One region of the Arthrobacter sp. StoSoilB22 genome, then DNA from elsewhere that is predicted to be linked to it. Evidence: predicted binding sites of a transcription regulator. Region 1 holds the regulator's gene; the other holds the start of a gene.

The links. The regulator LexA, encoded in region 1, represses DNA repair genes until DNA is damaged. The targets are predictions, from matches to a motif close to TCGAACANNTGTTCGA.
Region 2: LDN70_RS06710 (LexA family protein) is a predicted target of LexA. The motif match lies at 2,970-2,985, and genes of this name have one in related genera.

What each region holds. Positions count from the first base shown of each region.
Region 1 covers NZ_AP024652.1:1,641,819-1,656,416, reverse strand. Annotated here, with positions in the region: gene hisH (imidazole glycerol phosphate synthase subunit HisH) at 1-440, opposite strand, end outside; gene hisB (imidazoleglycerol-phosphate dehydratase HisB) at 437-1,063, opposite strand; gene LDN70_RS07855 (histidinol-phosphate transaminase) at 1,111-2,229, opposite strand; gene LDN70_RS07850 (LysM peptidoglycan-binding domain-containing protein) at 2,307-2,666, opposite strand; gene lexA (transcriptional repressor LexA) at 3,014-3,757, shown strand; gene LDN70_RS07840 (ATP-dependent DNA helicase) at 3,822-5,882, opposite strand; gene hflX (GTPase HflX) at 5,875-7,437, opposite strand; gene LDN70_RS07830 (class I SAM-dependent methyltransferase) at 7,950-8,564, shown strand; gene dapF (diaminopimelate epimerase) at 8,545-9,513, opposite strand; gene miaA (tRNA (adenosine(37)-N6)-dimethylallyltransferase MiaA) at 9,561-10,487, opposite strand; gene miaB (tRNA (N6-isopentenyl adenosine(37)-C2)-methylthiotransferase MiaB) at 10,506-12,071, opposite strand; gene LDN70_RS07810 (regulatory protein RecX) at 12,071-12,613, opposite strand; gene recA (recombinase RecA) at 12,603-13,646, opposite strand; gene LDN70_RS07800 (DUF3046 domain-containing protein) at 13,904-14,128, opposite strand; gene LDN70_RS07795 (MarR family winged helix-turn-helix transcriptional regulator) at 14,170-14,598, shown strand, end outside.
Region 2 covers NZ_AP024652.1:1,379,856-1,394,453, reverse strand. Annotated here, with positions in the region: gene LDN70_RS06720 (uroporphyrinogen-III synthase) at 1-907, shown strand, start outside; gene LDN70_RS06715 (Y-family DNA polymerase) at 936-2,234, opposite strand; gene LDN70_RS06710 (LexA family protein) at 2,525-2,956, opposite strand; gene LDN70_RS06705 (hypothetical protein) at 3,134-3,565, shown strand; gene LDN70_RS06700 (hypothetical protein) at 3,668-4,264, opposite strand; gene LDN70_RS06695 (dihydrofolate reductase family protein) at 4,261-4,866, opposite strand; gene LDN70_RS06690 (FAD-dependent oxidoreductase) at 5,074-5,979, shown strand; gene deoC (deoxyribose-phosphate aldolase) at 6,095-6,787, shown strand; gene LDN70_RS06680 (hypothetical protein) at 6,840-7,067, shown strand; gene LDN70_RS06675 (right-handed parallel beta-helix repeat-containing protein) at 7,266-8,213, shown strand; gene LDN70_RS06670 (metal-dependent hydrolase) at 8,226-9,035, opposite strand; gene mfd (transcription-repair coupling factor) at 9,040-12,672, opposite strand; gene LDN70_RS06660 (SDR family oxidoreductase) at 12,782-14,308, shown strand; gene LDN70_RS06655 (DUF2505 domain-containing protein) at 14,356-14,598, shown strand, end outside.

The DNA of each region.
Region 1 (14,598 bases):
TTCCAACCCATGTGCGGCACCACTGGAGCGGGAAGGAGCTCAACCTTGCCTGGCCACTCAGCCATGCCTTCGGACTCGGTGCCGTGCTCAACTCCGGCTTCGAAGAGAACCTGCAAACCCACGCAGATGGCCAGCACAGGACGGCCACCGGCAACCCGACGCCCTATCATGCGGATGGCATCAACGGACTTGAGTTCCTTCATCACGGTCTCGTAGGCACCAACTCCGGGCACCACCAGACCATCAGCGTTGAGCACGTCCTCAGGCTTGGAGCTCAACACCACGTGCGCGCCCGCACGTTCGAGGGCGCGGACGGCAGAGCGAACGTTGCCCGATCCATAGTCCAACACGGTGACGGTTGGCTTGCCTTCAGGCGACTCCGGCTTTACGGACGCTATGGCGTCGGCCACGGCTCCATTGTTCAGAATCTGGCCGCTCATAGTGCGCCCTTAGTGGAGGGAATGCCCTCCACACGGGGATCGGACTCAACAGCTGCACGCAACGCGCGGGCAAAGGCTTTGAACTGGGCCTCAACGATGTGGTGGGGGTCGCGGCCGGCCAGGACGTTCATGTGGAGGCAGATTCCGGCGTGAAGCGTAATTGCTTCAAAAACGTGACGGGTCAACGATCCCGTGAAGTGTCCGCCGATCAGGTGGTATTCCTGTCCGACCGGCTCGCCACCGTGCACCAGGTAGGGTCGTCCGGAAACATCAACGACGGCGTGCGCCAAGGCTTCGTCCAAAGGAACCGTGGCTTCACCAAAGCGACGAATACCGGCTTTATTGCCCAGCGCCGTTCGGAGGACCTCGCCGAAGGTAATGGCGACGTCTTCCACCGTGTGGTGGGCGTCAATGTGGGTGTCGCCAGTAGCTTTGACGGTCATGTCAATCAGGGAATGCTTGCACAGAGCCGTCAGCATGTGGTCGTAGAACGGAACCGAAGTGCTGATATCCGAGACGCCTGAACCATCCAGGTTAATCTCCACCAGGACCGAAGACTCACTGGTGGTGCGCTCCATGCGCGCGGTGCGGGCAGCGGTCGGCGCGGCGCCGGTTTCGCTCATTGGGACATCCTTATACACGGAGGGGTGGGTTAGGTCTAGGAACAAGTTTAGGCGTGGTGCGGCGCGGTGCCGTCCAGCAGGGCTTCCAAGGCCTCCAGGAACGCAGTAGTTTCCGGCTCGGTTCCAGCGGTGACACGCAAATGCCCCGGGATACCGACGTCGCGAATCAACACGCCGGCGTCCAGCAGGCCCTGCCAGATAGTGTGTGGATCCTCCAGTCCCCCAAAGAAGACGTAGTTGGAGTCCGAAGCAGCAGGCTGGAGGCCCATGCGGAGCAGTTCAGTCACAATCCTGTCGCGCTGGACCTTGATGTCCTCGACGTCGGCCATGAGGGCTTCGCGGTGATTCAGCGCAGCGAGGGCCGTTGCCTGCGTCACGGCAGAGAGGTGGTATGGGAGACGGACCAGCCTGATGGCGTCCGTGACTTCCGGGGCTGACGCCATGTATCCGAGCCTGGCGCCCGCCAAAGCGAATGCTTTGCTCATGGTGCGCGAGACGATCAGACGCTCGCGTCCGGGCAACAGGGTCAGGGCGCTCGGCGTGTTGTCGTGTGCGAACTCGTGGTAGGCCTCATCCACGATCACCATGGCCTGGCTGGCTTCGCCGGCCTCGTAAACAGCCTCCACGACGTCCAATCCCAAGCCCGTACCTGTGGGGTTGTTGGGCGAGCACAGGAAAACGATGTTGGCGCCCGTTTCCCGGACCTGAGCAGCGGCCGATTCGGCGTCCAGCCCGTAGTCGTCCGCGCGGACTCCGCGGACATACTCGGTGTCAGTGCCACTCGCGAGCAGGGGGTACATGGAGTACGTGGGAGGAAAGCCCAATGCCTTGCGGCCGGGTCCACCAAAGGCTTGGAGGATCTGCTGCAGGACCTCGTTGGATCCGTTGGCCGCCCAGATGTTGTCCGGGGAAAGCCCGTGGCCAAGGTACTCGGCCAAGGCTTCACGAAGTTCGGTGAACTCCCGGTCCGGATAGCGGTTCAGCCCGGTGGCCGCAGCGGCCACGGCCTCAGTGATGGCGGCTTGGACATCTGCGGGGACGCCATGAGTGTTTTCGTTGACGTTGAGCAGGATCGGGACATCGAGCTGCGGTGCGCCATAGGGGCTCAATCCACGCAGGTTGGTCCGAAGGGGAAGTCGGTCAAGTCGCTCAAGCTGGTCACTCACCAACCCAGTTTAAGGGGCGGCCGGGACTGCCGACTAACTGTGACGCCCGACCCTTGATTTCTGCGGGTGCCGAGGGATCAGTTTGCAGGGACGAACAGCTGCTGGCCGGGCAGGATGCGGCCGCCCCGGAGGTCGTTGAGCTGGATGATCTCGGCGATGACGTCGCGGGGGTCACGCTCGGGAGCGGCAGCGCCGGCGATGCCCCAGAGGGACTGACCTGGCTGGACTGTAACAGTGACGGCAACAGGCGGACGCAGTTGGGACTGCGAGTCGGCTGCCTTGGCCGGGGAGTTGATAAATCCGGCAAGACTCAGCAACGCTGCAACCAACAGCATGGCCGGGATGCCGAAGAAGACGATCCGTCCCCTTCGGGTCAGGCGCAGGCGAGCGGGTGCCTGGGTAGTACGGAAATCAGCGAACGTAGTGACTGCGGACATGAGCTGAGCCCTTCTGAGCTATTGCCACGCTCCGGGATGCCCGGTGCCTGGCTGCCAATTCTTTGTGTTCCCCTGGGCCTGCCCCGGATGTTCGAACGCTTTGTTCGAACATCCAGCTTCAGCATCAGGTTTATAGAACACATATTCGAACCTTGCTATGACATTTTTAGCACTTATCAACGAACGGTGTCGAGACTCGCTAGAACAAATGTTTGATAAACGCCTGTGCCTGCCCTACGTTTGAGTGAAGAAGCAGCACTGTTTCAGTGGAACAGGAGGGTCTGACATTTTTGCAGACCTGACACCCCTGGCCCTCATCAGGGCGGAATGGAAAGGCATTGGCGAACATGGCAGCGAAAGCCACAGGCGGAGGGGCACCCCTGCGGAGCCAACAGCCTCAAAAGAGTCCCAAAAGCCTGACCGTCCGGCAGAAAAAGATCCTGGAGACCATCCAGAGGTCAGTCAATGACAACGGCTACCCTCCCAGCATGCGCGAAATCGGCGACACCGTGGGTCTGGCCAGTTTGTCCAGCGTCACGCACCAGTTGTCCCAATTGGAGAAGCTCGGCTACCTCCGCCGGGACCCCAAGCGTCCCCGCGCCATGGAAGTGCTGATGCCCCTAACCCTTGATGGCGGGCCCATCCCCGGTGTGGACGCTCCGACCACCCTTCGCAGCGCCGGTGGCCTGGCCGTCACCGAGCTAGCCAGCGCCAGTGATACCGCCATGGTCCCCTTGGTGGGGCGCATCGCGGCAGGTGGACCGATCCTGGCTGACCAGACGGTGGAAGACGTGCTTGCACTCCCACGGCAACTCGTGGGGCATGGCGAACTGTTCATGCTGAAGGTGGCCGGCGATTCCATGATCGATGCTGCTATCTGTGACGGCGACTGGGTGGTGGTCCGGCGACAGAATGATGCCATCAACGGCGACATCGTTGCCGCCCTGCTGGATGATGAAGCAACCGTGAAGACTTTCCGGCAGCGGGACGGTCACACGTGGCTGCTCCCCCAAAACACCCAGTACGAGCCCATCCTCGGAGATCAGGCCACCATCATGGGCAAGGTCGTCTCGGTACTGCGCTCTCTTTAAGCGCTCACGCCCTTTAAACGCAGCTTCCCGTGGACACCAGCAGGTGTTCACGGGAAGCTGTGCATTACGGGGCTTTAGCCGAGCCCAGACGTTCCAGAACGCCTCGAACCACCGACCGGTCCGTGGTGGCCCAGAACGGCGGCAGGGCGGCACGTAGAAAGCCCCCGTAGCGCTCGGTCGAAAGCCTGGAGTCGAGTACCGCGACCACCCCTTTGTCTCCCGTCGAGCGGATCAGTCGGCCAGCGCCCTGCGCCAGCCGAATGGCAGCGTGCGTGGCTGACACGGCCATGAAACCGTTCCCGCCCGATTGGGCAACCGCCCGGGAACGGGCAGTCATCAGGGGATCGTCAGGACGTGGGAAGGGAATGCGGTCAATAACCACCAGTCGGCATGAGCCACCCGGAACGTCTACCCCCTGCCACAGGGACATGGTTCCGAAGAGGCACGTATCTGGCTCGTCCGCGAATTGCTTCACCAGGGCCGCCATGGTGGATTCTCCCTGACAGAGAATGTCCACATCCAGCCGGAGCCGCATGGCATCGGCGGCTTCTTCGGCAGCACGCCGCGAGGAGAACAGGCAAAGCGCTCCGCCCCCGGACGCCCGGATGAGGTCTTCCAATTCGTCCAGCGCCTCCGGCGAAGTACCGCGGCCCGGTTTGGGCAGGTGCTTTGCCACGTATAGAACACCCTGTTTGGGATAGTCGAAGGGCGATCCCACATCAATGCCCGTCCAGCTCGGCGCGCCGTCTCCAATCAGGCCAAGACCACCCGCGGCGGGCTCGAAGGCCGAGCCGATGGCCAGGGTCGCAGAGGTCAGCACCACAGTATGGCCGGCAAAGAGCCCCTCTCGAAGCCGCCCCGCCACACTGAGCGGGGCAATATTAATCAATGCAGGAGCTGTCTCGTCCGGCGGAGAATATCCCTGCTGGGGGTCGAACGTGCTGTTCCGCGAGAACCAGACCACTTCGCGGTTCTCCTTCGCGGCGAGCATCCGCTCGCACAGTTCCAGGATGAGCATGAGCCGTGAGCGCGCAAGCTGCCGTCCGCCGTCGACCGCGTTTGAAGAATCCGTCTTCGAGTCCGAGAGCGCGGCGCGCGTGGCGTCCCGCAATTGGTCAAGGCAATCCAGCTGTTCGTCGTTGAGGCCGTTGGGCAACAGACCGTTGGGCACGCCAGCTATGGCCATATCCAAGCTGTCCGCAGCTGCGTTGAGGGCGTCCACGGTGATGGCCGTATGCTTGCGGGCACTTGATGCCGCCGCGTGGACCATGGCCACGGATAACTGTCCTGAAACGGCTCCGGTTACCCGGTCCTGAAGCTCGTGCGCCTCATCAACCACCACGACGTCGTACTCGGGCAAGACAGCCAGGCCTTCAAAGGCGCTGACGGCCAACATGGCATGGTTGGTGACTACGACGTCGGCCTCACCAGCCCTTGAACGGGCCAGCTCACTGAAGCACTCTTCTGCCACGGGGCACTTCTGGGCACCCAGGCACTCCATGGACGTGACGGAAACCTGCCGCCAAGCCCTGTCGGTGACGCCGGGCATGAGTTCGTCGCGGTCTCCGGTAGTGGTCTTCTCCGCCCATTCCCTGAGGCGGACCACTTCCTTGCCCAGCTGCGATTGGGGTCCACCCGTGGAGGCAGCAAAGTGAGGGACGCTGGTGTCCTCCCCCAGGGAGAACAGCTGCCCTTCGGAGGGCTCCTCGCTGGGGAACCCGCCTTCAAGCTTCTGCAGGCACACATAATTGGCCCTGCCCTTGACCAACGCCACGTTGACGGGGCGCTCAAGGGCAGGGTTGATGGTCTCCAGCAGCCGGGGAAGATCACGGCCGACAATCTGGGTCTGGAGTGCCAGGGTGGCGGTGGACACCAGCGTCGGTTTGTTGCTGTCCATGGAGTGAGCGATCAACGGAATAAGGTAAGCCAAAGACTTGCCCGTTCCCGTTCCCGCTTGAACCAGCAAATGCTCCCCGGTTTCAATAGCCCGGGTCACATGCTTGGCCATTTCATGCTGACCCGCACGGCTTTGTCCGCCCATGCCGGCAACAGCCCGGTCCAACAACTCGAGGGTGGCTTTCTCCCCCACCGACTTGACGGCGTCCGCCGCCACCTTCTCAACCATTGCTGACGAATGACTCCAGTTCGGCGGCCAGGCCTTCGCGCACCATGACCACTACGCGGGTCCCGTTCTCCTCGTGCTCAAGGCTGAGGATTTCCGAGTCGGAATTGTGCAGTTTGTTGATCATTTCCCCGCGGTCGTAGGGAATGAGCAGTTCAAGGCGCACGCCCGGCCGGGGAATGGATCGGCTGATGTCTTCCAACAGTTCGGCAATGCCCTGGCCCGTACGGGTGGACACCACTGCGTGGCGGGGTTCCTTCTGCTTGAGGCGCTCCACCACAAAAGGATCCGCGACATCGACCTTGTTGAGGACGATGATTTCAGGAACCTTACGGGCATCCACTTCGGTGAAAACGGTCCTTACAGCAGCGATCTGGCCCTCAGGATCGGGGTGTGATGCATCCACCACATGGAGGATCAGGTCTGCGTCCGCCACTTCCTCCAATGTAGACCGGAAAGCCTCAATCAGCTGGGTGGGCAATGAACGAACGAACCCAACGGTATCTGCCAGGGTGTAGCCGATGCCATCCGGAGTTTGCGCCTTGCGGACCGTGGGATCCAAGGTGGCGAACAGGGCGTTCTCCACCAGGACACCGGCGTCCGTGAGGCGGTTCAGGAGGGACGACTTGCCGGCGTTCGTGTACCCGGCGATGGCGACGGACGGAACAGCATTACGACGGCGGTTGGCGCGCTTAGTCTCGCGCGCCGGCTTCATCGCGGCTATTTCGCGACGCAGCTTGGCCATGCGGGTGCGGATTCGCCGCCTATCGAGTTCGATCTTGGTTTCACCAGGACCGCGCGAGCCCATGCCGGCGCCTGCTCCACCCACCTGGCCACCGGCCTGACGGGACATGGAGTCACCCCAACCACGAAGCCTCGGGAGCAGGTATTCGAGCTGTGCGAGCTCAACCTGGGCCTTGCCTTCGCGGCTCTTGGCGTGCTGGGCGAAGATGTCCAGGATCAGTGTGGTCCGGTCGACTACCTTGACCTTCACGATGTCCTCAAGGCCGCGTCGCTGTGACGGGGCAAGCTCCGTGTCCACTACTACGGTGTCTGCGCCGGTGGCGGCGACGATGTCCTTGAGCTCCTGGGCCTTGCCGGATCCGAGGAAGGTCCCGGGGTCCGGCTTCTGCCGGCGCTGAACAATACCGTCCAGCACCTCGGATCCAGCCGTTTCGGCAAGGGCGGCGAGCTCACGGAGGGAGTTCTCCGCATCAGCAAGAGTCCCCTCCGTCCACAGGCCGGCCAGGACAACGCGCTCCAGGCGCAGCTGCCGGTATTCGACCTCTGTGACGTCCTCGAGTTCGGTGGACAGTCCCGCGGTACGCCGAAGGGCGCGGCGTTCGGCCAGGTCTTCCTGGTCGCCGTCATAAATACTGTGTTCCTGGTCCAGCGTGGAAATCGCCTGCGCCTTGCCGAACACACCGTTGGCGTCGTTGTCGTCGGATGCCTGCGCAGGTACATCCTTGGAAAGAATCCGGTCGATCACGGCCTGGATTTGTTCAGGACTCATGTCCTGGGCGTCGGAATCGGATCCGGAGTGCTTCTGGGTGGTCATGGTCTCCTTAGACTGTTCGGCAATTCCAGAATAGTGCTGTTTGCTGCTCGATGGGGCGCTATTCGCGCTGGGCTGACGGGCATCGGCCAAAAGGGCCTCCTGTGTCCTGAACGGCCACCCCTCTTGCGGAGGGCGGCTGTTGTAAAAGTGGCGTGATGGAATCCGCAGGAGGGTCCTTGGGCCGAGGTGAGGATGTTCCGCCGGCTGCAACACAGGGCCGCGTTACACCACGGTCCACTGCACAAACGAGCGGGGATCTTCAGAGTGTCCGGCCCCACATGAGGAGCAAACGGACAAAGCCTTAAGGACCTGCCGGGCGGAAAGGCCGGCATGGGCAAAATGCCGAACCGGGCCTGCGTCGCGGGCGGTACCATGAACGCCTGATGACTTGGCGTTGTGGGCTGATTACTCAAAGATCAAGAACATGCGTTTCACTTTAGCAGCCGCTGTCAAGCCAACCACGGACGGATGCGGTTTCCCAAGCCGCCATTAGCCAACTAATCTGGCAAATTATGGAGTCTGCACACTATTTCACCGCCCAACCGGCCGGACCATTCACGCGCAAGCCACTAACCGTGGAACTTGCTGGAGCCACGCGCCGGCTGCAGACCTCGTCGGGTATCTTCAGCCCCGACGGCGTGGACAAAGGCACTGCAGTACTTTTCTCCGAAGTTCCACCGCCGTCACCCACGGGTCACCTTCTGGACATTGGCTGCGGCTGGGGTCCGATTGCGCTCACGTTGGGCCTGATGGCGCCACATGCTCACGTGCACGCCGTTGACGTCAACGAGCGTTGCATCACCTTGACCAATGAGAACGCCGCGGCGCTCGGCCTCGGCAACGTCACCGCCAGCCTCCCGCACGAGGTGGATCCCGCCGTCGAATTCGACACCATCTGGTCCAACCCGCCCATCCGCATCGGCAAGGACGAGCTCCACTCGCTGCTGCTGACGTGGCTGCCCCGGCTGGCGCCGGGAGGCAACGCCTGGTTGGTTGTGCAGAAGAACCTGGGCTCGGACTCCCTCCAGCGGTGGCTCGCCGCCGAACTGGACAGTTCTTACACGGTCTCCCGTGAAAGCACGTCCAAAACGTTCAGGATCATCCGGGTCAGGAAAGCGTCCCAGTAGCCACAATCACGGCCGGGCCGCTGAGTTCCACATGCTCACGGCCGCCTGCCCCGGGGAAGAACTTCACACCCACGACGCCGCCCGGCACCTTGACGTGCCAGTCGTTCGGGGCCGTATCCCCCGCCCAGTGACGGATAGCGACCGCGGCGGCACACGCGCCGGTGCCGCAGGACTGTGTCTCCCCCACGCCACGCTCGTGAACGCGCATGGTGATGGTCCCTATACCGTCTTCTACCAACGGCTCAGCGGGGACCACAAACTCGACGTTGGTTCCATTGGCGGGCTTGGGATCAACCACGGGCGCCTTGAACAGTTGTGTGGCTGAAAGCTCGCTAAGTTCCGCAAGGGCAACTACCGTGTGGGGATTGCCCATGCTGACGGAGAGTCCGGGCCTTGGCACTTCCAGGCCCTCGGCGCTGACCAGTGCATCCATGGCCTTGCTGGTGGCTTCCTCGGGGAAAATGAACTCCCACGGGCCCATATCCACGGCATAGCCGTTGACCGTGCGTACAACCTTTTTTACGCCACCGCGTGTGCCGATAGTGAGGGTCTGCCCGGGCCCCAGGTCCACCAAGCCCTCCGCGATCAGGAAATGAACGAAGACGCGCACGCCATTGCCACACATTTCGGAGAGCGAACCATCACCGTTGCGGTAGTCCATGAACCACTCAGCGTCCGCATCCTCTTCCAGGGCGACGCGGCCTTCGGGCAGAAAGCGGGAAGGCACCGCTCGGATGAGGCCATCGCCGCCGATGCCCACATGGCGGTCGCACAACTGCGCCACGTGCTCGGCGGTGATCCCATGCGCGTCGCCAGGATCGGCAATCAGGACAAAGTCGTTGCCTGTTCCGTGGCCCTTTGAAAACGTCAAACCAGTGAGGCTGGAAAGTGTCACCGGAGCATCCGCATCTGCGGGCTGCCGGGCGGGAATTGCGGCGGTTTCATCCATGGACCTAGGCTACCCGCCACGCGCGTTCGCCCAGAAATTGCGTGGCCTTAACTTCCGGTCGCCAGGACTGCCTCGACTGCCTTCTCCACAAGCTCCTGGTCCTGCCAGTCGAGCCACGTGATGCGTGGATCTCCCCTGAACCACGTCAGCTGGCGCCGCGCAAACTGCCGGGTAGCCACGATGGTTTCTTCGGCGGCAGCATCCGTGCTCAGCTCCCCGTCCAGAACCTTCAGGAATTGGGAATAACCCAAAGCTCGCGAAGCCGTCTTGCCTTTCCGCAAGCCGATTGCCTCGAGCCGTTCAACTTCCTGCCGGAGGCCTCCCTCCACCATCCGGTGCACCCTCAGTGCCAGACGATGCCGCAGTTGCTCCCGATCAACCTCCAGCCCGATCTGGAGAGCCGGCTGGAAGTACTCGCGCTGCGGCATGAATGAACTAAAGGGGCGCCCAGTGAGACCGTGCACCTCCAAGGCACGGATTACTCGCCTGGCATCGCCAAGGCGGGCCGCCGACACGGGATCAACTTCCTCAAGCCGGGCACGCAACGGCGCAAGCCCCTGCGTTTCGTACTCCTCTTCCAGATGCCTGCGGAGCTCGGGATCCGTGCCCGGGAATTCCAGGACGTCCAGGGCGGCGCGTACATACAGGCCGGAACCGCCCACCAGGATGGCGCGCTTCCCCCGCGAGTGAATGTCAGTGATGGCAGCGCGGCATTCGATTTGGAAGTCCGCCACGCTGGCTTCCTCTGTGACGTCCATGGTGTCAAGCAAGTGGTGAGGCACACCCCTGCGTTCCTCCATGGTGATCTTGGCGGTTCCGATATCCATGCCACGGTAAAACTGCAAAGCGTCGGCATTGATGACTTCCCCGTTCAAGGCCAGGGCCAAGTTAACGCCCAGGTCCGACTTCCCTGAACCCGTGGGACCAACAACTGCAATGACCGGCTGAGGAAGTTCATGGCTGGAGAGCGACATTCGAACTTCTGGTCCGCCCTACGCGCGCCGAACAGGCAGCGACGGCATGCCCAAGGACACACCTGCCTTGCCTGACGCCGCTCCTGCGGCAGGAACGCCACAGGAATCAGCCTGAGAACGATCCCAGGCGTCGCCTGCACGGGAGCGGCGCAAGATGTAATCCTCCGGACTTGCCGGATCAGCCACTAGGTGGAAAGCAGCGGCCTCGGTGATGGTGACTGTGACAAAGTCGCCCGGGCGCGGGGTCTCGGCACCGGCCGGTACAGAGAAGTGCACCAGCCTTTGGTCCTTGGATCGACCGGACAGGCGGTGTGTTTCGCCTGCCTTGCGTCCTGATTGCGCGGTGACCAGGACCTCCACCTGACGACCCAACTGCTTGGCGTTCTCCTCTGCGGCAATACGGTCCTGCAACGCTGTGAGGCGTTCGTAGCGTTCCTGCACCACCGCTTTGGGAAGCTGCTCAGGGAGGTCAGCAGCCGGCGTCCCTGGCCGCTTTGAGTACTGGAACGTAAAGGCGGAGGCAAACCGGGACTTCTCCACAACATCCAGGGTGGCTTGGAAATCTTCCTCGGTTTCACCGGGGAAACCAACAATGATGTCCGTGGTGATGGCTGCGTGGGGAATGCGTTCGCGCACTTTGTCCAGGATTCCGAGGAACTTGCTGGAACGGTAAGAACGGCGCATGTCCTTGAGCACCTTGTCCGAGCCGGATTGCAGCGGCATATGCAACTGGGGCATGGCGTTGGGTGTCTCAGCCATGGCATCAATGACATCGTCGGTGAAAGCTGCGGGGTGCGGGCTGGTGAAACGAACGCGTTCCAGCCCTTCAATCTCACCGCAGGCACGCAGGAGTTTGGAGAAGGCCTGACGGTCACCGAATTCCACACCGTAGGAATTAACGTTCTGGCCGAGCAAAGTGACCTCAACTGCACCGTCATCCACCAGCGCCTGGATTTCTGCCAGAATTTCGCCGGGGCGCCGGTCTTTCTCTTTGCCACGAAGCGAAGGCACAATGCAGAACGTGCACGTGTTGTTGCATCCCACGGAGATCGAAACCCAGCCCGCGTACACGGAGTCACGCTTGGTGGGGAGCGTTGACGGGAACACATCCAAGGATTCGAGGATCTCCAGTTGCGCCTCATTGTTGTGCCGGGCGCGGTTCAACAGGGCCGGAAGCGCCCCCACGTTGTGTGTCCCGAACACGGCGTCAACCCACGGCGCCTTCTTGACGATGGTCTCGCGATCCTTCTGGGCCAGACAGCCGCCAACGGCAATCTGCATGGACGGGTTCGCCTCCTTGACCTGCCGCAGCTGGCCGAGGTTTCCATAGAGTTTGTTGTCTGCATTCTCACGGACAGCACATGTGTTGAAGACCACGACGTCCGCTACGTCGCCCTCAGCAGGCACATACCCGGCTTCTTCGAGAAGTCCCGCCATGCGCTCTGAATCATGGACGTTCATTTGGCAGCCGAAAGTCCGAACCTGATAAGTCCGGGGCTCTGCAGCCGGCCGGGGTTCTGCAGCAGTCCGGGGATCAACAGAGGGAGGGTTGGCAGCTGATGGGGAGGGAATGGTCAAACTCACTACTCAAGGGTACCGGCTTCCGCCAGAACCTCACCGACGATCCTGAATGCCATGGAGGGGGCGTAGCCTTTGCGGGCCAGCATCGACGCGAGCCGGCGCGTGTACTTGTCCCGCTCCGCCCGATCGGTCAGATCCATGCTGGGCCGTAGCTTGCGCTGGACCAGCTCCCGAGCAGCCGATTCCTCATCTTGATCGCTGAGCTGGGATAAGGCTTCTTCGGCCGCATCAAGCTCTATGCCTTTGTCTGCCAGTTCGCGACGGATGGCGCCCTTTGCAAGCTTTTTGCTTTGCGAGCGGCTACGGACCCACATCCTGGCGAACTCAGCATCATCGATCAGCTGAACTTCTTCGAAGCGGTCCAAGACTGCCTCAGCCACGTCATCGGGAACATTCCGCTCCGCAAGCTTCCGGGACAACTGCAGCCGGCTCCGCGGCGCCATCGTCAGCTGTCGCAGGACGATGGCACGCGCCACGGATTCGGGGTCAGGCTCAGGATCGGCCGCTACGGACGAATCCGGATCCGGCCCTCTCCTAGCCGTCAACGGCCTTCAGCTTCGGGGATTCCTCTTCAGCCTTGGCCATACCAACGCCGAGCTTTTCCTTGATCAGGCGCTCCAGTTCCTGAGCGAGTTCCGGATTGTCGCGCAGGAAGCGACGCGAGTTCTCCATGCCCTGACCCAGCTGATCGCCGTCATAAGTGAACCAGGAGCCGGACTTCTTGATGATGCCGTGCTCCACACCCATGTCAATGATGCCGCCTTCGCGGGAGATGCCCTGACCGTAGATGATGTCGAACTCGGCGATCTTGAAGGGCGGAGCCATCTTGTTCTTGACGATCTTTGCCTTGGTGCGGTTACCGACGGAGTCCGCACCTTCCTTCAGGGTTTGGATGCGGCGAACGTCGATTCGAACTGACGCGTAGAACTTCAGAGCCTTACCACCCGTTGTGGTCTCCGGGGAACCAAAGAACACGCCGATCTTTTCACGCAACTGGTTAATGAAGATGGCGGTGGTCTTGGTCTGGCTCAAGCGACCGGTGATCTTACGAAGCGCCTGGCTCATGAGCCTGGCCTGGAGGCCAACGTGGGAGTCGCCCATTTCGCCTTCGATTTCAGCACGAGGTACCAAGGCGGCCACGGAGTCGATGACCACGATGTCCAGCGAGCCGGACCCCACCAGCATGTCCATGATTTCGAGGGCTTGCTCGCCGGTATCCGGCTGTGAGACCAGGAGTGCATCCGTGTCCACGCCCAACTTGGCAGCGTAGTCCGGATCAAGGGCGTGCTCGGCGTCGATGAAGGCAGCGATGCCGCCTGCGCGCTGTGCATTGGCTACGGCGTGAAGTGCCACGGTGGTCTTACCCGAGGATTCCGGGCCGTAGATTTCCACGACGCGGCCTCGGGGCAGGCCACCAATGCCAAGGGCGACATCCAACGCAATGGAGCCGGTGGGGATGACCTCAATCGGTGCCCGGGTGTCATCACCCAGACGCATGATAGAGCCTTTACCGAACTGCTTGTCGATCTGGGCAAGCGCTGCTTCGAGCGCCTTCTCACGATCCGGGGCTGCCGCCATGGTTCACACCTCTGATGCTTTCTCGCTGTGGAGTGGCCTGAAAGGCCGCTTTCCTGTCATGTCAGACGCTATTACGGTGCCCTGACATTCTTACCAGCCGGCAATGGCTATGTGGATAAACCGGGTCTGCCGGATGTTCTGGAACGCGTCCTTCGGGATCTATTTTCCTCTCACAGGAGCATATCCCCATCCGAACAGATATTCGAACAAAGCCTCGGCGTGTCCCAACCCAGGCGGTTGCCGGCACGTGCCGGAGCTTAGGTGGAAGCCGGTTTGATGTCCTTGCCAAGCCGTCGTTCGGGAGGAACGTCCTGAACTTCGCAGACCGCCAACCACACCTCGCGAGGGTGATATCCGGAGGCCAAGGCCTCGACGGCGGTCCGCCCACCCACACCGGCGAGCACCAGGGAACCGGCCAAGACCCGGGAGTAGCCTGCCCCGAATTCGTCGTCCATCAATCGCCAAAAGTCACTAGCCCTCACGGATAGAGTCTCTCATGTCGCCGGACTCTAGAATGGTTGCCATGAGCAATCCTCTCCAGAGCACGCCCGGCCCGGCCGTGCCAGGCGATTCCGTGGACGACGCCCTCCAGCAGGTGGAACACCAGCTGAGCCTGCTCTGGCGCCGCGCACGTTCGATCTCCCACCAGTTGTCACGCCAGGTCCATCCGGACATGGAGCCTGCCGCCTACGGCCTCCTGACCATCATCCGCAGGGAGGGTCCCATCCGGCTCACGGACCTTGCTACCTGCATTGGGGTTGGCAAGCCTTCCGTGAGCCGTCAGATCGCGTTCCTTGAGAGCATCGGGCTCGTCTATAAGGAGGCCGACCCCCAGGACGGTAGGGCCCAATCCATCCGGCTGACGGACAAGGGCGAAGAGAAGATGCACCAGGTTCAGGATGCGCGGAGGCAGGTATTCCGTGAACGACTCGGCGAATGGCCGTTGGAGGAT
Region 2 (14,598 bases), 260 kb from region 1:
CTGCATCGCCACCACGGCATACGGGATGCGCCGCTGGTGTGAAGCCGCAGATTCTTTCGGCATCGGCGAGCAACTCCTGGAAACGCTGTCCGCATGCCGCATGTTCGTCCGTGGCCCCAAAGCCCGCGGCGCCGTGCGGGCGGCCGGTCTTGCCGACGTCGGAATCAGCAGTGACGAAACCACCGCGACCCTGGTGGACATGCTGCTGGCCGAAGGCGTTCGCAACAAGACCGTCGCTGTGCAGCTGCACGGGTACACCGACGTCCGCCAGTTGGAACGGCTCCGCATGTCCGGCGCCACGGTCCTGACCGTGACCCCGTACCGCTGGGTTAAGCCCGACGGCGAAGACAAGCTGCCGCGGCTGATCGAAGCCGTGGTGGGTGGCAACCTCGACGTCCTGACGTTCACCAGCGCCCCCGCCGTGGATGCGATGTGGAGCACCGCCCACGAAATGGGCCTCTACCGCCAGCTCATCGAAGCCCTGAAGGGTCCGGTAACTGTTGCGGCCGTTGGGCCGGTCACCGCACAACCGCTGGTTGACGCCGGGCTGACGCCGCTGATTCCCGACCGGTACCGCATGGGTGCGCTGATCAGGCTGGTGACCGAACATCTCTCGTTGAACCACGTACGGCGTTTGGAAACAAAAAGCGCCACCATCGAATTGCGCGGACGCTGCTTGCGGATTAACGGCGAGGTGGTGGACCTTGCACCGGCACCCCTGCTGCTGTTGCGAGCGCTGCTGGGTGCGGGTGGAGCTGTACTGTCCCGGGAGGCTCTCTCTGACTTGTTGGACTTGCGCGGCTCTGTGCACGCCCTGGATATGACGGTGAGCCGGCTGCGGTCCTCCCTTCCGGACGGCAAGCTGGTGGAAACCGTGGTGAAGCGGGGTTACCGGCTGCGGGCTTAGTCCTCCTGCCACGGTTTTCCCTGCCACGCTAGGCCGCCTTCACCAGGGGAAGTTCGTCCCAGTTGGTGGTGTAGCGGGGGCTGAGCATGTCCCGTTTCATGGACCAGTCCGGGCCGCCCTTGATGCCCGCATGGCCCAAACCAATGGAGCCCCGGCCATACCGCTTGCTGACTTGCTCCAGCAAGGGGCCAATGCCCTGCTCTTCATGCGGGTTCTCGAAGATTTCCAATGGTTTCTGGTTGCCGCTGGGGCGAAGGTCAGTGACCATGATCCCGGCTTTGGCGTACCTGACGCCTTCCTGGATCCTGGGAACCAGAGCGTGTGCGGCCTTGGTCAGCAGAACGGGGTCCGAGGTTGGCATGGGTAGTTTGATGTTGACGGTGGGGAACGATTTGTCGTTGGGGTTGTAGACCGATGTTGCAGCAAAGGCAGTCAGCAGTTTGGCCTGAAGATCGTGCTTGGCCAGCCTGGCACTGGCCATCTGACCGTAGACGCTGAGCACCTGACGTAACTCCGCGGCCGTGGTGATCGGCGTGGAGAAAGACCGGGAAAAAATCAGTTGGTCCCGCCCGATTCGTTCTTCCTCCATAGGGATGCAGGGCGTGCCTTGCAGTTCCAGGACAGTGCGCATCATGACAATGGAGAATTTGTCCCGCAACGCCACAGGGTCGGCCCTGACCAGGTCCAGGATGGAGAAGATTCCCATCGCGTTCAGGCGTCTTGTGAGCCGGGTGGCGACGCCCCAGATCTCTATCACGGAGAGCCGCGCCATGAGTGCCTCGCGTTGGGCCTCGGGAATGGAGTCCCAACGGCACACACCGTTGAAGGCCGGATTATGCTTGGCCCACTTATTGGCCAGCTTGGCGAGAGTCTTAGTGCGCGCGATCCCTACGCAAACGGGAACCCCCACATGCCGTTGGCAGGCAACCTTGATGGTTCGCCCCAATTCCAGCAGGTCATCCGGTTGCCCCTTCACTCCCAGGAACGCCTCATCAATGGAGTACACCTCCTGCCATGCTGAGTACCGGGCCAGGAGCTCCATGACGCGCGAGCTGATGTCTCCATACAGTTCGTAGTTGCTCGACAGGGCTATCAATCCCCATTCCTCGGCCCGTGGCGCGAGCTTGAACCATGGCTCCCCCAGCCCGATTCCCAGTTTCTTGGCCTCCGGCGATCTGGTCACAGCGCAGCCGTCGTTGTTGGACAGGACAATCAACGGTTTGCCTTCCAACGCTGGGTTGAAGGCACGCTCCGCCGAGGCGTAGAAGCAGTTGATATCCACATGGGCAATCTCCTGCATGCGGTGCATGAGCGCTGGCTTGGACATTTCCATCCCTAAATCGGCATTAGCACGCGAGCCGCCGTTTCAGTGCAGGACACGCCGCGTATTCGAACATATATTCGAATACTTCTACTGTACCTTCGGGCCCCGACAAGAAAACATCCCGCCCACCGGATTGTGGAAAAGTCCGGGCAGACGGGATGCCGGTGGTACGGAAATCCAGGTAGATGGCCCGCGTGGCCAAGCCTTCCCCGAGGGCCGCCAGCGTGGGGAAGAGGATGCCCAGGAGGGCGTCGGCGACCCAGAGGGTGCGAAGCCCTACCGGCTGGATTCAATCAAATGTGATGCAGGCACGTTGTGGCTACGCCCCAAATGGTCAGTTCCGACATCGCGGGCACTCGAATGTCCGGATACTTGGGATTGTCCGCCTGCAGCACCACTCCCGACGGCGTGACGCGCAGCCTTTTGATGGTCAACTCACCATCAAGGACAGCAACGACGACGGACCCATCCTTGGGCTCCAGTGCCCGGTTAACGATCAACTCATCCCCGTCACTGATCCCGGCACCCTCCATGGACTGACCCGTCACCCTCACCACGAACGTGCTGGTGACATCCTTGATCAGATGCTCATTGAGATCAATCCGACCATCAAAATAGTCCTGCGCAGGCGAGGGATATCCCGCCGCCACAGGAATAGGTGCCAACAGTACTGACATCAGGGAAAAGCCCGCATCTACCACGCGGGGGCCGACTATCACGCCCACAACACACCTTTATTCGAATATATGTTCGATAATTCAGTGTACAGCGGACCCCAGACATCCTGTCCATTCCGCTTCGCTCGGCACCTCAGGGCGATGGTTTCTCGCGGTGAGACGAATGACGAGTATTTTGAGGGAAGATCAAGCGAACAACTTCTGGCACGAACACATAGGAGAGCAATGACCGACCGGACCAGGCAACTCGGTGGCGCGCTTAGCGCCGACATCACACGCATGGTCAAGGAACGCTACCCGGATGAGCTGGCCCACGCCCAGGCCGTACACGCACACTCCGAGAAGTTGGTTCTCGGGTTTATGGTGTCCTCTGTCGCGCTGTGGTTCCTCGGTCCGGCCCTGCTTCTGAACGGTCTCATCAGCCCGGCGATCGCCATCGTGGTGCCCGGACTGCTGACCCTCGCGTTCCTCACGATCGTGCTCATCGCCATCGCCCGGAACAGGGCTGCCTCGCGACCCGTGGTTGAGTACGCCAAGCAGCTGGGTCATAAGGTCACCAGTGTCACCAAAAAGGGAATAACGGTTGCTGTTCCGAAGGGCGTTGTCAACGTGCCCGAGGAGTTCCGCCAGCCACGCAAGGTCACGCGCCAGCGGTAAGGCAAGTGTCAGCGGCGCCGACCTTAGCGTCCTCGACGCCCTGTACTCAGGCAAACCACGGCCGTGGGGGCCGCTAACGCGCGGAGCGGCTGTCGCGTGGGATCAGCCACTCTTGACGGTGACGTCATAGGAGAAAGGCTTCGGTATGACGCCCGGCCAGGAACCGTCTTTCTTGAACAGGGAGAGGTTCCGTGCCCCCTCCGGGTCCTCAGCACTGAGCGGGATAATCACGGTGTTGTGCTCCGAGGGCGTGGAAGTTTGCGGGCTGAGCCAGGCCGAGCCCACGGCTGCGGCTGTGAGGTCGAAGAATGGCTCGCCGTCGGCGGTGCTCGCAGAGATCTGGATCTGCGTGTTGGGCATATAGCCCTCGCCCACAGCCCACACGTTGCGGACGATGCAGTCGATGAGCAAGTCGCCGTAGGTGACGGTGTACCCGGGCTCAATGTCGAACGCCACCGCGTAACCGGTGTTGCCCTTCACATTAGGTGGGCCTCCGCCCGCAAAGTCGGTAACGGAAATCCCGGGAATAGCGTCGATGGCCTCGCGGGCTTCAGCAATGGTCTGCCCGGTGTCCGCGTCGTGCGGAATGGATCGGGGGTCCTGTTCGGGCAGTGGCGCCGGCGCGTTGCATGCCGTCATGAAAGAAACGATCACGGCCACCATGGCAGCCCTGGCCACAGCTCGGAGGGAACGGGTCATGACCCTATTATGTTGGGTCGATACCGTACGTGCGTGACCAACCCGGTCCCGCGCACCCCGGTCTGCTCAAGCGTCAGGTTCCCCACGTCGTCGAGCAATCGCTCCCCGCCACCAAGAATCATGGGGGAAATGTGCAGCCGCAACTCGTCCATGAGCCCGGCTGAAAGGTACTGGCGGGCTGTCTGCGCTCCCCCGGCAATCGCTACATCTTTGTCCGCAGCCGCTTCCCGGGCCTGCGCCAACGCCGATTCAATGCCGTCGGTCACAAAGTAAAAAGTTGTGCCGCCCTCCATCTCCAGCGGCTCGCGACGGTGGTGGGTCAGAACGAATACGGGGGCGTGATACGGAGGTTCATCGCCCCACCAACCCCGCCATTCCTTGTCCCACGCCGCCGGTCCGGGTCCTGCGAACATGTTGCGTCCCATGATGAAGGCCCCTGCCGCCAGGATCGCCTCAATCTCGGGTGCGTTCGCCTCCGGCTCCTCGAACATCCATCTGTGCAGGAGCTCTGCGCCGTCGCCCAACGGTTCCTCCAGCCGCTGGTTGGGACCGGCAACATATCCGTCCAGGGAAACAGTCAGATCGCACGTGACGTGGCTCATGCGTCCATCATGACATCTGCACTATCACCGCTCCAGACGGGCATTGAAGCCGGCCCGGCGGGACCCACATGTGACGCACGTTATTACCGGCCGGTAAACACCACGCTACGGATAGGCCCTAGATGGCAACAGCGGCGAAACACCCGCGAAAAACCGGCCCCCTACGCTGATGAACAACAGCAGGTCACATGAGCGAAAGGGCCAAACATGTCCGCCATCCCGTCCGCACCTTCCCACCACATCGTCATTGCAGGCGCAGGCCCAGCGGCCCAGGCCTTGGTGCGGCGACTCGCCGGCGGGTCCGACTCCCGGCAGCGCGCCTTCCGGGGAACCATCACGGTACTCAGCAACCGCGACGAGTGCCCTGAGGCCCTGTTGGAACTCGCCGAACTCCCCCAGGTCTCGGTCCGCTTCGGCCAGGCGGCCAGCTTCATTGACGCCGATGCAAGGATCGTCACCACCGTGGACGGCATGGAGTTCTCCTACGACCAGTTGGTCATCGCCACCGGCTCGGCCCCGGCCCTTCCGCCGGTGGCAGGCGCCGAATCAGGCCTGAGCTACTCCACCATCGATGACGCCGTTTCCATCGGCGAAGCGGTCAAAGACGTCACCCGGTTGGTGGGCCGCCGCCCGCTGGGAATCCTGGTGGGTAACGGTCCTGCAGCGGGCCAGGCTGAGGCCGTGTTGCGGGCCCGCGGAGTCCGCCCCGTCCGCACAACCCTCCGCCCCACCGCCGTCGTGCCTTTCCCGGGCACTGAGACCGGCACCGGACCAGACGCCCGTCCTCAAGGTTCCACACTGCCGGCAACCGGCATCCTCTTCGAAGATGGCAGCAGCATGAAGGGCGACTTGGTGGTCCTGGCCGAGGAACGCACTGCCCGCAACGACCTCGCCGAAAGCGCCGGACTCACAATAGCCTCCGACGGCGGCATTTCAGTGGGGCGCGACCTCACCACCTCCGTCCCGGGCATTTGGGCGATCGGCGATGCCGCGTCCTGCGACGGGCTCCGCTTGGGCCTGCTTCTCTCCGCCGATTCCTCTGCAATGTTGTGCGCCTCGGGCTTGCTGCTCGGTGCAGGGAAAGAGGATCAGCAGGCACTGCTGGCCGCATGAGGTGCTGCTGGCGGGGGCCGGAGAGGCCCCCGGCGCATGTGGCAAGATGGTCCTTTGACGGGCAGTGACAACCCTGCGGCCACCGGGCCGGCCACGCCCTGCACGGAAGGATTCCATGAGCAACGAAGCCGTCGCCCCTGCAAATATCGCCTCCTACATTGACCACACACTGTTGAAGCCTGAGGCCAGCGAGGCTGACGTCCTCAAGGTGTGCGCGGAGGCCGTCGACTACAAGTTCAAGTCAGTCTGCGTCAACCCGGTGTGGGTCAAAACCGTCACCAAGGCCCTCAAGGGTTCCGGTGTGCTCACGTGCTCGGTGATCGGTTTCCCGCTGGGCGCCACGCCGAGTGACGTGAAGGCTTTTGAGGCCCGGGGTGCCGTGCTGGACGGCGCGGATGAAATCGATATGGTGATCAACATGGCCTCCGCCCGCGCCAACGACAAGGGCGCGCTGGTGGAGGACATCCGGGCTGTGTCCGAGGTAGTCCACGCCGGCCAGGCCATCTTGAAGGTCATCATTGAAACATCCATGCTGAGCGATGAGCAGAAGGTGATCGCCTGCGAAGCGGCTGTGGAAGCGGGGGCGGACTTCGTTAAGACTTCCACCGGTTTCAATGGCGGCGGCGCAACCGTTGAAGACGTTGCACTGATGCGCAAGACTGTGGGACCGGACCTGGGCGTCAAAGCCTCCGGTGGCGTGCGGTCCCTGGCTGATGCACAGGCTATGATTGCTGCTGGTGCAACACGTATCGGAGCGAGTTCCGGAATTGCCATTGTCAAAGGTGAACAGGGTTCATCTGCCTACTAAGGCTTCCGCTGCCGTCAAAGATTTTGAGCCCTGCGGGGCCGAGGAGGAATGAATGTCCAAGAACGCCACAAGCGCCCCCATTGAAAAAGAGAATAGTCTCGTCCAGAGCATTGTGCTGTTCGTGGTCATGATCGCGCTCTTCCTGGGCGCCATCTACTCCCTGTCCTTCCTGACGCTGGATAACCCGTGGCCGATGGCCGTGTGCCTCGGCCTGTTTGCCTTGGCTTTCTGGATCCCGCAGACCGTTTTTGGCCGCTCTGACTCCGCAGGCGAAAGCTAAGCGCTGCTCATGACGTTGAATGGCCCAGGCTCCTGCCTGGGCCATTCCTTTTTGCTGGCCCTTTCCCTGGCTGCCACACTGCTTCTCACAGGCTGCGGTGGGCCCATACCGCCGGGTCAGTCAGATGCACCCCGGGGAGCAGAACCCGGGCCCTGCCATACCAACGGAAGCAAGGCCGGCAGCGTCCAAGAATGGAGGGTGGACGGCTACCTGGACCCGCAGGACACGTCCAAGTCCATGCAGCAGGCCATAGACACAGCGTCCAAGAGCGGCGGAGCGATCGTCCAACTCCCCGAAGGTGTCTTCACCCTGGAGCGCCCCCTCATTCTCAAGAGCAACGTAACCCTCCGTGGAGCAGGACCGGCAACCGTCCTGAAAGCGGGCCCGGAATTTCTGGAATTCGAGGGACCATTCGGTGGGCACCCCCTGATCACCACCAACGGCGCACAGAACGTAACCATCGCCCAACTCACCGCAGACCAAAATGGTGACGAGTTGGAGGGCAACCTCCCGGGACGCCTGCACGAGTACCTGGTGGATGTCCGTCACTCCACCAACGCCGTGGTGGAGGGCGTCACCACCCGCAATCCCTACACCTATTCAATCGCGGTGGTGGCCAGCAGCGATTTCTGCGTCCGGAACAACAACACTCTGGTGACCAGCAGCGGCCGCTACGATCAGCTGGACGGCATTCACATCACCGATTCCCATCATGGCCTGGTTGAGGGCAACACCGTTGACCAGCGGCAGGGGGCGGATGGCGACGACGGCCTCGTGGCCCAGGCCCTCGGCGCACCCGTTCATGATGTGACGTATCGAAACAACGACGTCCGCGGCGGATCGCACGGCTCCGGCCTGCAATTGGCCGTTGGGACGCATGAGATCTACAACATCACCGTGGACGGCAACCGATTCTGGGGTTCTCCGGACGGAATCAAAACCGGATACTACGACGACGGCGCCGCTGCGGTCCGCGACGTTGCGGTAAAGAACAACGAGTTCTTCAACCTTCAAGGCCCGTGGCTCAACTTCCACGGCGATTTGGAGAACATCGTGGTGACAGATAACGTCACCTGCCACGCCGGCTCCATCATGCTTGAGGATGCGCCCGGGAACGTTCTGGCCAACAATGGGACACGCTGCTGACTTAGCGGCCTGTCACGGCAATTGCACTACCCCGCCCAGAGCCGCCAGCACGCCGGGCCAATGCTGTTGAGCCAGAGTCCACGCGGCCACGCCCATGCCCACCATGGCGTAGCCACTGACTGGTATCAGGACCAACCACTCACGTCGGGAACCAGCCCGTCCCAGCAAGGGGATGGAGAAGGCCCCATTCGGCCGCCAGATACCCCGGATCACGGATTTGCGCAGGAACTTCGGTGGTTTGATGACAATGGGCCATAGGAGTGGCACCCCGCCAACGGTGATCATGTCCCCCACGATGTGCACCACCACCCCGGTGAGCATGGACAGCGGCAGCCAGCCCCATTGATCCGGCGCGAACCAGGTCACCAGGCCGGCCATCACCACAGCGAAGAGCCAGTTGGTGATCCAGCCTGACTTCGGGAACAGGTTCAGGGCTTTGGCTGCCAGGTTGATCATGAACATGCAGAGCAACCCCGCGCCGATGGAAAGCTTGCCTACAGGGGTCACCATCTGGAACTGGGCCGCCATGGCCGCGAGTACCACGAACGCGGAGGCACCCAGTAGCGAGTGCGTCCCCTGCCGGTGCCCGCCGCTGGCCTTCTCGATCCCCACCGCAATCACATTGGACAGCGGCGGCAGCGAATTGGCGATGGTGCTGTGGCGGTGGTCCCAGTCCACCACCAAAGCAGTTCCCGCCGTCGCCATGGCACCGATCAAAATTCCGGTGGAATCCAGCGGGTACCAGCCCAGTGCGTAAGGTCCGGTCGAGGCAATGGCAATCCACGCCGCGGCTCCCGACGCGGCGTGGTGTCCTCCCATCATGCAGTTAGCCAGCCTTCACGGGTACATCAGCGAAAATCGCTTCAATGACGTTGTTGGCCCACTGAAGGATCTCGGCGTCCTGGAGGTCCCGTCCGCCGATCCTCGCGGTCTTGGGCTTGGGAATCAGCACCGCGTCCAAGGCAGGCTTCACCTGCGAGCCCGGATACATGCGGTTGAGGCGCATGGTTTTGGACTCGGGCAGTTGCGCCGGCGAGAAGCGGATGAAGTTGCCTTGAAGTGCGACGTCGGACAGGCCGGCTTCGCGGGCACCTACCCGGAAGCGCGCCACGGCAATGAGGTTTTGGGCAGGCAGCGGCGGCTCGCCGTAGCGGTCCACAAGCTCCGCCAGGACTTCCTCGATGGCCTCGTACGTGATGGCGGAAGCCAGCTTCCGGTACGCCTCCAGGCGCAACCTTTCGCCGGGTACGTAGTCGTGCGGCAGGTGGGCGTTGACAGGCAGCTCGATTTTCATCTCCGCGGCCTTCTCTTCGGCCTCGCCGCGGTACTCGGCAACAGCCTCACCCACCAGGCGAATATAGAGGTCGAAGCCCACGCCCTGGATGTGGCCGGACTGTTCGCCACCCAGCAGGTTGCCCGCTCCACGGATTTCCAAGTCCTTCATGGCCAACTGCATGCCCGCACCGAGCTCGTTGTGCGCGGCCACCGCTTTGAGGCGCTCCAACGCCACCTCGCCCAAGGGTTTCTCCGAGGGGTACAGGAAGTAGGCGTAGGCACGTTCCCGGCCACGGCCAACACGGCCGCGGAGCTGGTGGAGCTGCGAGAGGCCGTACTTGTCAGCACCGTCCACAATCAAGGTGTTGGCGTTGGAGATATCCAAGCCGGTCTCAATGATGGTGGTGCAGACCAGGACGTCGAAACGCTTTTCCCAGAAGTCCACGATGATCTTCTCAAGGCGGCTCTCCGACATCTGCCCGTGGGCTACTTCCACACGGGCTTCGGGCACCAGTTCGCGGATCTGGGCGGCGATGCGTTCAATGGACGAGACGCGGTTGTGGACAAAGAACACCTGGCCTTCGCGCATGAGTTCACGGCGGATCGCGGCGGAGGTCTGCTTGTTGGTGTACGGGCCCACGTAGGTCAGCACGGGGTGGCGTTCCTCCGGCGGGGTGGCCAGCGTGGATGTTTCGCGAATACCGGTCAGCGACATTTCCAGGGTTCGCGGGATCGGCGTGGCACTCATGGCCAGTACATCCACGTTGGTGCGCATTTTCTTGAGCGCTTCCTTGTGCTCCACACCGAAGCGCTGCTCCTCGTCAACAATCACCAGGCCCAGGTCCTTGAACTGAAAATCCTTGGACAGAAGCCGGTGGGTGCCGATCACCACATCCACGGCGCCGCTCTTGACGCCCTCAGCTGTTTCCTTCGCTTCCTTGCTGCTTTGGAAGCGGGACAGCGGCTTTACCCTCAGGGGGAAGCCGGAAAAGCGCTCGGTAAACGTTTCGTAGTGCTGCTGCGCCAGCAGGGTGGTCGGCACCAGAACCGCCACCTGCTTGCCGTCCTGGACGGCTTTGAAGGCTGCCCGTACGGCGATTTCGGTCTTGCCGTAGCCCACGTCGCCGGAAACCAGACGGTCCATGGGGATCTCCCGCTCCATGTCCGCCTTGACCTCATTGATGGTGGTCAACTGGTCCGGCGTTTCCACATAGGGGAACGCCTCTTCAAGCTCGCGTTGCCAAGGAGTATCGGCCGCGAACGCGTGACCCCGGGAGGCCATGCGGGCCGAGTACAAGCGAATCAGCTCACCGGCGATTTCCTTGACGGCCTTGCGTGCCTTGGACTTGGTGCTGGCCCAGTCCGCGCCACCCATCTTGCTCAACGCCGGCGCATCTCCGCCAACGTACCGGGTCACTTGATCCAGCTGATCGGTGGGGACGAAGAGCCGGTCACCCGGCGCGCCGCGCTTGGACGGCGCGTACTCCAGCACCAGGTACTCACGCAGCCCGGCGTCCGAGGACGACGTTCCGGCCACCTTGCGCTGGATCAGTTCCACGAACCGGCCAATTCCGTGCTGCTCATGCACCACGAAGTCGCCGGCGTGCAGCTGCAACGGGTCCACGGCATTCCGCCGCTTGGACGGCATACGGCGCATGTCCTTGGTGGAACTGGCCGTGGCACGGCCCAACAAATCAGCTTCGGTCAACAGGCCAAGTTTGAGGCCGTCCAGGACAAAACCGCGTCCGACGGCGGCGGTTGTCACCTCGATGATGCCCGGCTGGGGTTCCTTATCCAGGGAGTCAACGCGGGAACAGGGAATCTCGGCGTCGTGGAACAGCTCCGCCAAACGCTGGGCGGGCCCGGGACCATCGGTCACCACCACCACACGCCACTGCTCACGCACACGGGAGCCGATAAACTCCAGCATCTCGGCCACGTCCCCCTGGTAGCCACGAGGTTCGCGGGCACGCATGTTGAGCACATCAATGTCCAGGACCAGGTCCTCGTCCGAGGCAAGCGATGTGATGGACCACCAGGACACGCCATGTTCCAAGGCGGCCGAGCGGGTGTCGGTGAGCGAGCGGAAACTGGCGGCGTGCAAGTCAGTGGAGGCCTGGGACGAGAGATCAAGGGGCGCCGCACCGCCGTCGGACGCTGTTGACCAGGCAGCTTCCAGAAATTCCTCGTTGGTGGCTGCGAGGTCGTGCGCGCGGGTGCGCACCTTCTCCGGTTCGATGACCACCGACAGCGAGCCGGCCGGTAGCTGGTCCACGAACGGAACCATGGCATCCACCAGAACAGGTGCCAACGATTCCATGCCTTCAACAGCGATTCCGCCCGCGATCTTCTCCAGCATGTCAGCCGCGGCAGGCATGTCAGCCTTGAGTTTGGCTGCACGGGACATCACGGACGCGGTAATCAGGATCTCCCGGCACGGGGGCGCGTGGAGCTCAGTGGGGTGGTGAATTCCAGGTGCTGACAGCGAGCGCTGGTCTGCCACGGCGAACCAGCGCATCTGGTCCACTTCATCTCCGAAGAACTCCACGCGGATGGGGTGGTCCTCAGTAGGCGGGAAGACGTCAAGGATGCCGCCACGGACGGCGAACTCGCCGCGGTGCGTCACCATGTCAACGCGGGCATACGCGGCATCGGACAGGGCACGGACAACTTCCGTGAAGGAACGTTCCTGCCCCACCTGCAAGGTGACGGGGACCAAGTCACCAAGGCCGGCCACAATCGGCTGGACCACGGCGCGAACCGGGGCTACCACCACACGCAAGGGGGCCGCCGTCGAGCTTTCCGGGTGCGTCAGGCGGCGCAGGACCGAGAGGCGGCGGCCAACGGTGTCCGAGCGTGGCGAAAGCCGTTCGTGCGGGAGGGTTTCCCAGCTGGGGAAGGTGGCCACGGACTCTGCCGGGAGGTAGGAGGCGAGCGCCGCGGTGAGGTCCTCGGCTTCACGGCCGGTTGCGGTGACTGCCAGGACCACGGGGGCACTGTCACCGTCGACGCCAGCGGAAGCCAGGGCGTCGGCCATTTCGGCCAGCAACACCGCGCGCATCCCTTGGGGGGCGCTGATCTGGTAGTCGGCGTTCCGGTCGCTGAAGGACCGCTGCGCCTCCGTGCGAACGCGCGCAAAAGTCTTGTCCTCCGCCAGTGCGCGGCGCAGACCGTTGAGGCTCATGGCAGAAACTCCTAGGGTGGGTCCAAGGGCAGGCAACACAAATGCCCGGAAATTCAAATGAATGCCGGGTCATTCCAGCCTACCTCTACCCCCAGCCACAGGAGTTCCATTGCAGCCTTCGGAAGCTACGCATTCCAATACCCCGCAGGAGACCAAGACAGTACTGGTCACAGGCGCCACCGGCTACATCGGCGGGCGACTGGTCCCCCGGCTCCTTGAAGCCGGCCACAAGGTCAAGGTCCTTGTCCGCACGCCACAGAAGATTGCCGATGTTCCGTGGCATGACGAGGTTGAGATCATCCAGGACAGCCTTTCCGATGCCCATAGCCTGGCCGCTGCCCTGACCGGCGTGGATGTGCTCTATTACCTGGTGCATTCCATGGCCTCCGGCAGCGGATTTGAAGCCAAGGAAGAATCCATGGCGAAGCTCGTGGCAGGAGCGGCCGCGGATGCGGGTGTGGACAGGATTGTCTACCTGGGCGGACTGCACCCGGAGAACGAGGATCTTTCCATCCATATGCGTTCCCGGGAGACCGTAGGCCGGGTTTTCCTTGAATCGGCGGTTGACTCCATCGTGTTCCAGGCCGGTGTGGTCATCGGTTCGGGTTCGGCCTCTTTCGAGATGATCCGGCACCTGGCAGAGACGCTCCCGGTCATGCCGGCGCCCAGCTGGGTCAATAACAGGGTTGAGGCGATCGCCGTCCGCGACGTCCTGCATTACCTTGTAGCTGCGGCTGCCATCCCGGAGAAACTGAACCGATCCTTCGACATTGGGTCCCGGGATGTCCTGAAATACAAGGACATGATGAACAAGTACGCCGTGGAGCGTGGGCTCCCGCGGCGACTGGTGATCGCCCTCCCCGTGCCCGCGCCCAAGCTCGCTGGCCTGTGGGTTGCGCTGGTGACTCCCATTCCGTTGTCCATGTCCCTGCCCTTGGTGCAGTCGCTGCAGCATGACGCGGTGTCGCGGGAGCACGACGTCGACCGTTACATTCCACAGCCCGACGGCGGCCTGACGCCCTACCGGCGTGCCGTCGCTTTGGCTCTGGGCAAGGAACGGGACGGACAGGTGGAGACCACGTGGGCCAACGCCGGCATTGACGCTGATCCCCTGCCGAGCGACCCCGACTGGGCCGGGTACAAAGTGTTCCTGGACGAACGGACCTTCCACAGCGAAGCCAAGCCTGAACACGTTTGGACCATTATTGAGGGAATCGGCGGCAAGAACGGCTGGTATTCCCTTCCCTTGGCGTGGCGGGTCCGGGGCTGGCTGGACAAGTTGCAGGGCGGTGCGGGGCTCTTGCGCGGACGCAGGCATCCCAAGACCCTGAACACGGGCGAGGTAGTGGACTGGTGGCGGGTGGAGGCGATTGACCGTGGACACCTGCTGCGCTTACGGGCCGAGATGCGGGCTCCCGGCGGTGCTTGGCTTGAGTTGTCGGTAGAGCCCGACGGCAGCGGCAGCCTCTACAAACAACGGGCCATCTTCTTCCCCCGCGGTTTGGCAGGAAGGCTCTACTGGTTGGGCGTTTATCCTTTCCATGGGTTCATCTTCCCTTCCATGGCCCGCAATATTTCCGCGGCGGCCACCACCCTTCAGGAGGCCGGTTCCGGGGTGTCCACCGAGACACCGTAGGATGTTGGGAGCTAAAAAGCTTCACCACAACCATCCACGGAGGACCCATGGCCCTGAGTGCATCCACCACCCTGCCCCACAGCGTTGACCGCGTAGCCGCAGTCTTTGTCAACGAGGATTTCCTGCGTCACACCAGCGAATACGTGGGCGGCTCCTTGGAATCGTTCACCGTTGACGGCGACACCGCCGGCGCTTTCACCACCACCACGGTTCGTACGCTGCCCACCACGCGACTGCCGGACATCGCACGCAAGTTCGTTGGCGAGACCCTGAAGGTCACCCAGACCGAG